One region of the Bacillus sp. CGMCC 1.16607 genome, then DNA from elsewhere that is predicted to be linked to it. Evidence: riboswitches for the same ligand, from Rfam matches in the RefSeq annotation. Region 1 holds a riboswitch; the other holds the start of a gene.
What was found. A riboswitch is a leader RNA that binds a small molecule or an ion and turns the genes downstream of it on or off. The one in region 1 is predicted to bind thiamine pyrophosphate.

Region 1 (5,910 bases):
TACGCTTCATTCTACGATACGTGGACAAAAAGAAAATAAAAAAGAAAAAGATAATAAAAAGAAAAACAACAACTACAAAAAGCGTTTAATACAAATAAAGAGAATCATATAGTGATCAATTCATTTGTACAAAATGCAAAATGGAAAAGGTGAAAAAACTTTTTGATAAAACGGGAAGAAGAAGCAACAGAGAACGGAAAAAGTTTAACCAAAAGACGAGAGGAAGTTGGAAAAAATCCGAGGAAAAGAAATACATCAAACGGATGAATGTAAATAATATTATGTTGGATACCATAGCTCCGAAACACTCTCAAATGTTGTTTTCTAAATGTTTGTGAGTGTTTTTGTATTGGGGGAACAAAGTATTTCATACGATTCATTTTTTAAAGTTTAACAGGAAGTTTCAATCAATCATTTTGTCATAGACTTTTCACAATTATTTGAAAGCGATACTGACCTCATTGCTTATATTTCCCTATATATACTATGAAAGAATTTTATTAGTAGAGAGGACAGTGTTTGAGGATGGCAAAGTATAGAATGGTGCGAACGGATTTTTGGAATAATCCAATGGTTTTAGAGGAGATGACTCCGGAAGATAAGTATTTTTATCTTTATCTTCTGACGAATTCAAATACCACTCAAACTGGAATCTATCAAATTACGAAGAAAAGAATGGCGTTTGATTTGGGTTATTCTATCGAAAGTGTTGAATCGATTTATCCATCATCTCAAGCTGATCCGTTATAATCCGGAAACAAGAGAACTCGCTATTAAAAACTGGGGAAAGTATAACCTGCAAAAAGGTGGAAAGCCTGTCATGGATTGCGTTTATTCCGAATTAAAAGAGGTCGAGGATACCTCACTTATTCGATATATTTCGGAATCGATTCAAAAAGAGGAAATTAGGAGCTTATTTGAATCCTTTTGTGAACAAGAAGGAGTGATAAACCATGATCGCGATGATTTATACGTAGATCCTGAAGGTGAAGAGCTTAACGATCCATTTTTGCCGCAATCAACACTAGAAAATGATAATGAAAAACAACAACAAGCTTTTCACCCAATTAAAGAAAATCCATTCATTCATCCTCCCAAAAAAGAAGATGTGATAGATATTATCAAGTTTTGGGACAATAATGGATTTGGTTTTTCGAACTTGAATGCAAAAGAGCAGCTATTAGCCTGGTTAGATGATTCTAGCTTTTTACATCCGAAACAAGTGATTTTAAAAGCCATGAATATTGCGTGTGCCAATAATAAACGAAAACTAAACTATGTGGTTGGCATTCTGAAAAACTGGGAAAATGAATCTTTACTGACCGTGGAAGAAATTGATTCGTATCAGAAAAATCAGAAGCCTAAGCATAAACAATCAATCGAATCGAATTCTAGCGGAAGTGAGATGCCAGCTGACTTTGAACTCGATCTAACGGCAGGTGAAGATTGGTGAGTATCGTAGAAAAGGTGTTCTTAGGAACCTTGATGAAAGCGGAGTATTTGCTCAAGGATACTGTTATTCAACCTGAACAACTAGAAAGTACAAGACATCAACAGCTAATGAGAAGAATGTCAGGGTTAATCCAATCAGGTAAAAATGTGGATCTCATTACCTTTACCACCTTACCTGACCTGGAGTTATTTGGTGGGATGTCTTACCTTTCGGAGCTGTTATCCTATGCCGATGTTGAGAAATTTGAAGGGGTAGAGAAGCTAATACTAGATCTGTGGAAGGAGCGTGAAAAGAGAAACATCCTAACGCGCGCTGCCATGAATGATTGGGAAATTGCAAAAGTCATTGGCGAATTAGATAAAATTAACACGATGAAAATGGATGATCATACATCGATACAACAAGCATTGACAGCTATATATGAAGCACCCTGGGAAGATCAATTCACATTGAAAAGTGCCTCAACAGGTATCAAAAAGCTAGACAATATGACAGGAGGGTTTCGGGATGGGGAAGTGACCATTCTTGCAGCAAGACCTTCCATGGGAAAAACAGACGTGATGCTTCATTTTGCTAAATTGGCGGGGTGGGAAGGCTATATGCCAATTATATTTTCGTTAGAAATGCCTGAGAAGCTGATAACCAAGCGATTAATTGCTTCGACAGGCGACTTCAACCGTGGAAAATTGCGAGATCCAAAAAGAATGCTAACTGAAAGTCAAAAGAATAAATGGTCGGATGTGATTGGTGATCTCAATGAAACGAATATACAAATTTTCGATGGGGCTGGACAAACAATTGCGGAAATGAGAGCGAAAACGAGAAAAGTGATGAATCAATTTCCATATAAGAAGCCCATTATTTTTATCGATTATTTGACACTCATACATTCAAGTCAATCATACGGAGGCAATTCTCATTCTCAAGTTACGGAAATATCCAGATCTCTAAAAACGATGGCAAAGAATTTTAATTGCCCGTTGATTTGTCTAGCACAGCTAAATCGATCGGTGGAATCAAGGGCCATTAAACGACCGATGATGTCTGATATTCGGGAATCGGGCAGTGTGGAACAGGATGCTGATGTCATTTTGTTCTTATATCGTGAATTTTATTATGAAAAGAAAACCCAGAATCATTATCTTGAAATCATCGTCTCGAAAAATCGAAATGGTCCAGTTGGGCAGGTCGCAGTCAATTATAATTTGAACACAGGGAGGATTGAGGAGCGAAAGGAACAGAGTCAACCACTTTGTTAAAATTGCATTAAAGCTTTAATTAGTAAGTCTACGAAAATAAGTCGGATATCGAGGTATGATTCCATGTTAGTGAAAGAGGTATACTTAGATTGTTTTACCAATGAATACTCCTCATTGGCTCATTACCTTTACCATTTATTAGCGGAAGAGAAAATTTTATTAGATGATGACATATCCAAAATAGACTTATATCAAGCTGATCATCAGATAGTAGCTGAATTGGTTCAGAACAATGTATTAGGTATTCATAAGGTAAACATCTACTCACTGAGGAGAAGTAGGAAGGAGTTTATATTTATCTTTGCAGTCAGCGAGCAAGATGCTATCCAATTCTATCAAGAAACATTTCATCAAACCCCAGTGAATTGTCATGAATATCCGCTAGATTTTGAGATTATTAGAGGGAATGAGGTGATTTCGTTACGGGAGATGAGGAAGGAATTTGTTAGTTTTCCGGTTGTAGCGGGGTATTATAAAAAAATTGTGTGAAGTGGATACGAACTACTATCAAGTTTTATCTACACAATTAAAGTGGGTAAATATTTCTATACAACACAAATGTCCAAAACCAGTTGAACACTAGATAGATATAATCAGACAGTATTAGTAAGAAGATAAATGAGTGGAGACTTGTATGAAAAGGAGAAGCCAGATTCCATTAACAAAAGATGAACATATTATGGCAATTCGAAATGGGGATGATTTTTAAGACAAAATTACTAGAGGGATAGTTAAGTGAAAACCTGTAATAAATTACTTTGTTTATTCACTAGACGAAAACGGAGTTATTTTGTATAGTGTAATAGACAATTGGAGAATTGGGAATGTAGGGGAGCCGGTAGTGCTGGCTGAGAAAGTATCCAAAGATGCTGACCCTTTAACCTGATCTGGTTAGTACCAGCGTAGGGAACATCTTTCTAATAGACGAAGTTTGACCGTTTATTATGGATTATGACAAACGCTTGGGATGCCCTGAGCGTTTTTTTATTTGGCTATTTTCACATAGATGTTGTTACAATCAACTCAGATTACTAAAGTTAAATGACACGAAAAAAACAAAATGACGAAAATAGTCTTTCATTTTAACTTTATCCCATCTTTCTTTTCCACCTTCATTGTCTAACATTTTGTTTAGGAGAGGAAAATTGTGAAAAAGATTTCCATTTTATTTTTATCCTTACTAATGGTAATTGGGTTAGTAGGATGTAATTCAAGTAAAAAAGAGAACAAAGCAAGTGAGAATAAAAGTTTGAAAAAGGTTTCCATTGTTCTTGATTGGACACCAAATACGAATCATACAGGGATTTATGTAGCGAAGGAAAAAGGATATTTTAAAAAGCATGGCTTAGATGTTGAGATTGTCATGCCTGGTGACGCAGGAGCCGATCAACTTGTCGCTTCTGGTAAAGCACAATTTGGTGTGAGCTATCAAGAAGCGATTACTCAAGCGAGAATTCAAGAAATCCCATTAGTATCATTAGCAGCTGTTATTCAGCATAATACGTCAGGTTTTGCATCGCCAAAAACGAAAAACATCCTTTCACCAAAAAATTTTGCTGGCAAAACCTATGGTGGTTGGGGTTCACCAATTGAAAAGGCTGTTATCACATCGATTATGAATACAGAAAATGCCGATGTGAACAAAGTAAAGATTGTGAATATGGGTGACTCTGATTTCTTTACTGCTGTAAAACGTGATATCGATTTTGCTTGGATTTTTTATGGCTGGACTGGGGTAGAAGCTGAATTAAGAAATGAACCAATCAATATGGTTTATTTAACAGACTACTCTGATAAACTCGATTATTATACGCCTGTTATTTCAACGAATGAAGATATGATAAAAAATGATGAGAAAACCGTTAAAGAATTTATGGCTGCCCTTTCAGAAGGTTACAATTTCGCGATTGATCACCCAGCGGACAGTGCAGATATTTTAATCAAGGCTGTACCTGAATTGGATCAAGAGCTTGTTAAGAAAAGCCAAGAATGGTTATCGTCGAAATATCAAGATGATGCTGCGCGTTGGGGAGAGCAAAAATTAGAAGTATGGGAAAACTATAGTACTTGGATGTTTGAAAATGAACTACTTGATAAGGAATTAGACGCTGAAAAAGCCTTTACGAATGAATACTTACCTAAATAAAGGAGACTTTAGAAGATGCCCAATGCATTAGTGAGTATACAAATTATACCGAAAGCACAAAGCAGTGAAGAGTTATATGCTTTAGTTGATGCAGCAATTGAAGTCATCAATCAAGCTGGAGTTAAATACGAAGTTCACCCACTAGAAACAACAATGGAGGGTGACTTAACTGAATTGTTAAGTATCATAGAAAAGATGAATAAAAAAATGGTAGAACTAGGTAGTCGAAATGTGATCTCTCAAGTGAAAATTTTATTTCAACCTGAAGGGATTACCATGGATACTTTAACAGAGAAGTATCGACCATGATCAAATTATTTGCAAAAGGATGGAGACCATTATTGGTCCTCGTCCTTTTCTTCATCATTTGGGAATGTATATCCCGCTATAGCCAAATACCAAAATGGCTACTACCTTCACCATCTATCATTTTTACAGAAGCAATCACAAATTATTCTCTTTTTCTACCTGATGCATTGGCAACTTCATGGTTATCTTTCGTTGGATTAATCATAGGTTCTTCTTTTGGAATCCTATTAGCTATTATTCTTCATTTGATTCCAAGTGTAAAAAAAATGTTTTATCCCTTTTTAATATTGTCGCAAAATATACCGATTATCGTGTTAGCACCTTTGCTAGTTATTTGGTTTGGCTTCGGCTATTTACCAAAAATGATTATTTTAACGCTTATCTGTTTTTTTCCAGTCACCATTGCTTCGCTAGACGGTTTTAAAAATGTTCCTAATGATTTAATGCATTATATGCGTATGTCTGGAGCTACTACTTGGCAAATTTTTACGAAGATCGAGTTTCCTAACGCGTTACCACCCATATTTTCTGGGTTGAAAATATCGGCCACCTATAGTGTGATGGGTGCTGTTATTTCAGAGTGGTTAGGTTCAGAAAAAGGGATAGGGGTGTATATGACCTTATCTTCATCTTCATTTCGAACAGATCGCGTATTCCTTGCTATTTTTATCATCATCATACTAAGTCTTACATTTTATCTTATAATTGAATTAATTGAAAAAAGAATGATAAAGTGGATGCCA
Region 2 (5,910 bases), on a different contig from region 1:
TGGGGATGCCGCTTGTCGCTGAAGTTGGAAGGGATGGCGGTTATTTTGTCATGAATAACTCTGTCCTCCCCACTGTTCGCTTTACTGATAATGAGATCAAAGCTCTTTTTATTGCCTTTATGGCTACAAGAAATCAGCAACTCCCCTATCTAAAGAGTCGTCAGTCTTTAGCTGAAAAATTGCTTGGCCTCATCTCAGAAAACCAACAAGATGAACTTGTTCTTTTAAATCAAATCTTGCTTTTTGAAGGGACCAACCCCAATAATCCCGACCTTCTTGATCTTTCAGACCTACCCCATCCAATGTTAGAAAGGCTCATTCAAATCCTTCTTTTGGATCGCTATTTATTGATTACTATCGAAGAAGGGAAATTAATAAAATCTTACTCCATTTATCTTTTGAACCTTTATCGTGAAAAAAGCCTTTGGCTGATTGAAGGCTTAGACTTAAAAGATGAAAAGAGGTGGATTTTCCCTGTCGATCATCTCGTCAATGTCGAACCATACCCTATAAAAAATAGATTAAGTAAGAAAAAGATTTTAGAAAAATTAAGTAAGCAGGAGGAAGTAATCAACCTTGTCCTTGAACTTGGTCCAAAGGCGATTGCCCAGTTTAAAAAGTATCATCCTTTAAAGATTTCCATTTCTTATACCAATCCTTACCAAAGCACAGCCATTTTAAAGACTTTTATCAATGTTCATAATCCCGAAGAATTATTAGAAATAACAAATTGGCTACTTTTCTTAGGTGAAGATATCAAGGTCAGGGAAGTGCCAGAGGTAGTCTTAGAAGGTTTACAAGAGAGATTAAGTTTATTCTGCCCATAAGTAGTACCAGTTAAAACTAAATAATTATGAGCTTGTCCAGTTGCCGATTTCGTACACACACTGTTTAGTTAAGAGATTTATTCACTTTTCAACTCATTTATTACAGGAAAGTCGTTGTTACTAAAAAAGCTTCCTGCAATTATAGTACTTATATTTATAGTACTTATATTGTTTAGTAAAATAAATTACAGAACTAGAATAAGTCCCTTCCTTTTTTCTGGAAGGCTTAACAGGTGAGCTAATCATATAAAGTCTTCCCAAAACTTAGAAAGTATTATATACTAATTTGGTAATAATTACATATGCGTAACCACAAGGGGAGCGTTTTGCTGAGAGTGAGCACATAAGTGTTCTGACCCTTCGAACCTGTTAGTTAATTCTAGCGTAGGAATGTGGCATGAGTAGAGTCTTTATTTTGCATGGATTTCTATTCTCCCCTTGAGGTAACGTATTACAAAAAGGGGAGATTTTTTTATGGGAAAATTGAGTTTAATTGCGTTAATTGAGGCTTCTTTCTTTGCAGCATTCGCCATTGTTTTAGATTTATTGCCTTCGATTAAACCAACACCTAATATTTCGATTTCAGTTGCAATGATCCCAATATTTATTTTAGCTTTTCGCTGGGGAATTCGAGTTAGCTTGATTTCTGGTCTACTTTGGGGAATTCTTCAAATTGTAATGGGAGATGCATGGATTGCTACACCTGTTCAAGCCTTTATTGAATATTTCATTGCATTTGCATGTATAGGATTTGCTGGTCTATTCCATCATTTAATCCAAAAGGAATTAAATAGTGGTAACAAGAAAAAAGCTTTAAGCTGGATTGTCACGGCCATATTTGTTGGAAGTCTGGCACGCTATTTCTGGCATTTCATTGCAGGAGTTATTTTCTTTGGTGAATATGCACCAGAGGGTATGAGTCCAGTTCTTTTCTCATTATCAGTAAATGGGGTAACTATGCTAGGAGCCTTTGTTTTATGTTCGATTGTTGCAGTACTGTTAGTGTCTACTGCACCTCGATTAATAAAAGTCACAGGTAATACCCGACCTATGGCGGAAAATTTGTAGATAAATACGTGAAAAAGGCACTATGGGGAGCTATTGCACCTTTAGTTCCTTAACAAAATAAGAAGCGATCTGCAAATGTAGATCGCTTTCTTAGTATTCAAGCAATAGTTGAAGTTATACTTAACATTATAAATGTAAATCAATACGTCTCTTCTAGAGCGAAATCCCCAATCCCCTTTAATTCATAGTCAAAAAATTCAAGAATGAGTTCATTTGCTTTCTCAATACAGTAATATTGATCAATGTCAGCTTTTCCGCCTTGCATAATATTTGCCAATATAGGAGAGAAAAGCGGTAAGTCGGTCAAACTTAAGTGTTTTGTACCTTTAAAATGAGTTGTATAGGCATCTTTGAAGTGTTCATTATTGAGTTTGTTTGCTACATAAGTAGAGTTGCTTTCGAGTTGTCCCCAAACATCGTCAGAATAAATGTTAAATAATGGGATTTTGAAGTCTTCATCATTCGCTACAAAATCTTTCATTTCTTTATCATATACAAGTTCACTAAAGAACGGGGCGTCAATATTTACAACCGCATCTACATCATCACGCTCTTTACCTATCCAAACACTTGCAGCTCCACCCATGGAATGCCCGAACACACCAATTTTTTCAGTATCGATTAATTGATAAACGGGGCCATTTTCACTTTGGGCCTTCTCAACGATCGTATTGATGACAAAATTCATATCGTCTGTTCGCAGTTTCATCCATTTTTGAATAAGGCTATATTCTTCTTCCCTCGTATAAAAGCCATCTTTATTGAGATTGCTGATTTCACTGTTATAATCTGCATTAATCGTAGCTTTCGTTCCATCCTCTGAAGCAGTGTAAAAAGAGTGATACGGATGATCGATGGAAACCACTACATAACCGTGGCTTGCAAGCTCTGTATAGGTAGAGGTATTGCTTGTTTTAATACCAGTTGCTCCATGTGAAAACACTAACAAAGGGTACTTTCCATCTGCCTTTTTAGGATACCAAAATTCCACATTAACAAATCTGTTGTCTCCCTTGTCAGTAAACTCCTCTATACGGTTCTTGTCAGTATATGTGTAATTAGCCGTTGCCACTTCATATTCACCTGTCACTTTTGGTGATTTATGCTGCGGAAAAACAATGGCTGGTGCAAGTGCAAATATGAATGCAAATACCATCAAAATAGATTTCCACACAATTTTAGAAGCTTTGTAGTTCTTTGTATTTGTTTTGTTACGGATTAGAGAAACCGTTCCCGTTACCGCTAATATGAAAAGCAATATGGTAAGCATCACCCAGCGCAAACTCCACACAATCACCGAAGAAAGTGTGAGAATAACAAAAGCTATAAAAATAGTAATCCTGATCCAATTGTTTAATTTTTTATGGTTTTGCTTTGTTCTTATACAATAGATTGAAAATGCAATCTCGAAAGCCAAAGCAATCAATAATAGTAAAGTTCCCATAATAGTTACCCCTTCTTTTTTTGAAAATTTCTTATGAACTCATCATAAAAAATGGCTGTAAGGAAGTATATAGAAAAACGGTAAGTTGTATCTAGGAGCAAATAAGATGCAAAAAAAGCGATAAGCTATATAGCTTACCGCAAAATAATCTGCACGCAGACAACAACTGCTTTATGAATTTACCTACTCAAATACGTCTTTCTTAAACGTTTTTAGTTTTTCGTTGATTTTTTGAGCATCTTTTTTATCCTTTTGCCATGAAAGCAGGCGAACTAATATATAGATTACGGCAATTTGCAGTGCCAAAATGATTCCATCTAATGCATTATTTACAATGCCAAAAACAGTACCAAGAACAATTAAAAGAATCTCCAAAGTGAAAAAATGAATAGCCATTCTTATTCGAATATTCTTCTCACTTATATCATTAGGTGAATACAAAATAAATCCAATTAAAGCACTTAACAATGAAAATGCCATAATAATATAAATTGACTTCAAATCAAAGGCCATATCGGGATAATACATTTGTCGCAAAACAGTAATAATTATGATGATGGATGCGAAGATAATTAAAAAATCCTTTATCATCTTTTGTACTAATTCGGAAAGCTTCATATGTATCTCTCCTTTTACAATCCGAGCATATTTTTAAGAACAGGCACATACTGTCTTGATATAACAGCACGTTCCCCATTATCGAGCACTGCTTCGAATCGGCCACTTATGGATGGATGAATAGATGAAATTTTAGCTATGTTCAAAATCGTTGATTTAGATGCACGAAAACAGTTCTTTCCTTGCATTAATTCCTCAAGCTCATATAGCTTTTGTTTTACTTCAAAAACGTTATCCTTGCAGTAAAGAAATACCTTTCCGTCAACTGCCTCGAAATAATAGATATCCTTAAGATTTATACGGTGAACTTTATCATTTTGATAACCAAGTATAATGGTATTTTCAGTTTTAAGCTTGTTTATAATTTCGTGTATTTCGTCATCGATCTCATGACACCTAATGAGGATTTCTTCTACCAGTTCTTTGTTTATTTCTTCTATTGAAATTTTCATATTATCACCCACGAAAATTCAAATTAATTCAGGTTTAGTTTTCAAGATTTTCGATTTTATCCTTTTTACATTATATCAGATTATTGTTGTTTAGAATTCCGCTTTGGGATTCTATATGAGCTTTAAGCAGAGGCTACATTTGACTAGAAAATTTTAAATGGTAAGCTCTTACGATAATACCGTCATTGGCTGGTTCAAAGTCAAATTGGGGCAAGCGTTCGAATCCGAACCTTTCATAAAGACTGATTGCATTTTTCATAAATTCCCCAGTGTGTAGTCCGATTGCGTTGAATCCTTTTTCCTTTGTACGTCTTATACATTCAGAAATCAGAGCTGATGCTGCGCCTTTTCCCCGAGCTTCTGAATTGACAGCTAGCATGCGGATTTCAGGATAGTCTAGTTCGCCGATAAACCCTTCATAGGCATTCACTTTAGCAGGAAATAAAGCAACGCTTCCAACGACTTTTTCGTGTAGCATGGCAACGATCAATTCTACCCCCTCCTGCTCGTCAATAGTTGAAGAAATAGCCTTTTCTAAAGCATTCCAATGATCGGCAGGTAGAACCTCGATATACTCACGATAAGCTTCTATTCTTTGTTCGCGAATGATTTTGTGCATTTCTTTTTTTGCGTTCCGAATTTCTATTTTTTCCATCCCGTTTTCATCTCCTGACCCTTTTCATTTTAATGAATGAGGAATTTTTCTTCTAGTCCACTTAATGCACCTCGATGATGCTCTGAATTCCAATTGGCTAGGTCAGGACCTTTTGGTAGAATTTTTGGTTCCGACTTTTCTGGTGAAATCGTAATGGATAAATGATAATGTCTTTTAATGGCATCAAAATCCGTCGTGTCCCCAAAACCTGGTGTTTGATATAAATCACGTACATAACCCCATAGGTTTGGAAACTCTCTAATTAATTTTCGGTTTGTATTGAAGGCTGTAAAATAAGCTGCATCAAAACGAACTAGGGTGGTGTATAGCCGTACATCTGAATCTGTAATAAAATCACCGAATAAAAATCGCTGTTTAGATAGTCTTTGCTCGAGCTCATCCAATCTGTTAAACAATACTTCATAGGCAGCTTCATAAGATTCCTGGGATTGTGCGAACCCACATTTGTACACGCCGTTGTTCACATCAGAGAAAATGACATTGTTAAGTTCATCAATTTCTTGGCGGAGAGGCTCTGGATACATATCTGGTGCATTTTTCTTATGATATGGTTTCCATTCTGTTTCTAAATAGGTTGATAGATTAAAATAATCATTATTGACGACCTTTCGCGACTGGATATCGACAATCGCTGGCACAGTCGGTCGACCAGAATAGTTAGTATCGGAATTTAGATAAATTTCACTCATATATCGAATCCCTAATATTGGGTCTACTCCATCTGTATCCAATGAAAATTCCCAATCCACGTGTGGAAGTCTTGGGCGAATAGGACTTACAGTTCCCAAGCTGATAGCATTTTCTAAACCGAGTACTTTTCGGACA

Region 2: it holds a riboswitch for thiamine pyrophosphate, as region 1 does, so the genes downstream of both, thiT (energy-coupled thiamine transporter ThiT) here and ACFSO7_RS15950 (ABC transporter substrate-binding protein) in region 1, are expected to answer to the same signal.

The regions. Positions count from the first base shown of each region.
Region 1 covers NZ_JBHUJX010000023.1:10,140-16,049, reverse strand. The annotation lists partial or broken gene ACFSO7_RS15965 (DnaD domain-containing protein) at 526-1,453, shown strand; gene ACFSO7_RS15960 (DnaB-like helicase C-terminal domain-containing protein) at 1,450-2,712, shown strand; gene ACFSO7_RS15955 (hypothetical protein) at 2,776-3,201, shown strand; TPP riboswitch at 3,531-3,638, shown strand; gene ACFSO7_RS15950 (ABC transporter substrate-binding protein) at 3,896-4,858, shown strand; gene ACFSO7_RS15945 (thiamine-binding protein) at 4,874-5,167, shown strand; gene ACFSO7_RS15940 (ABC transporter permease) at 5,164-5,910, shown strand, end outside.
Region 2 covers NZ_JBHUJX010000036.1:313,994-319,903, reverse strand. The annotation lists gene ACFSO7_RS23950 (helix-turn-helix transcriptional regulator) at 1-827, shown strand, start outside; TPP riboswitch at 1,133-1,235, shown strand; gene thiT (energy-coupled thiamine transporter ThiT) at 1,302-1,895, shown strand; gene ACFSO7_RS23940 (alpha/beta hydrolase) at 2,035-3,339, opposite strand; gene ACFSO7_RS23935 (DUF3021 family protein) at 3,523-3,957, opposite strand; gene ACFSO7_RS23930 (LytTR family DNA-binding domain-containing protein) at 3,972-4,409, opposite strand; gene ACFSO7_RS23925 (GNAT family N-acetyltransferase) at 4,543-5,064, opposite strand; gene ACFSO7_RS23920 (glutathione S-transferase family protein) at 5,094-5,910, opposite strand, start outside.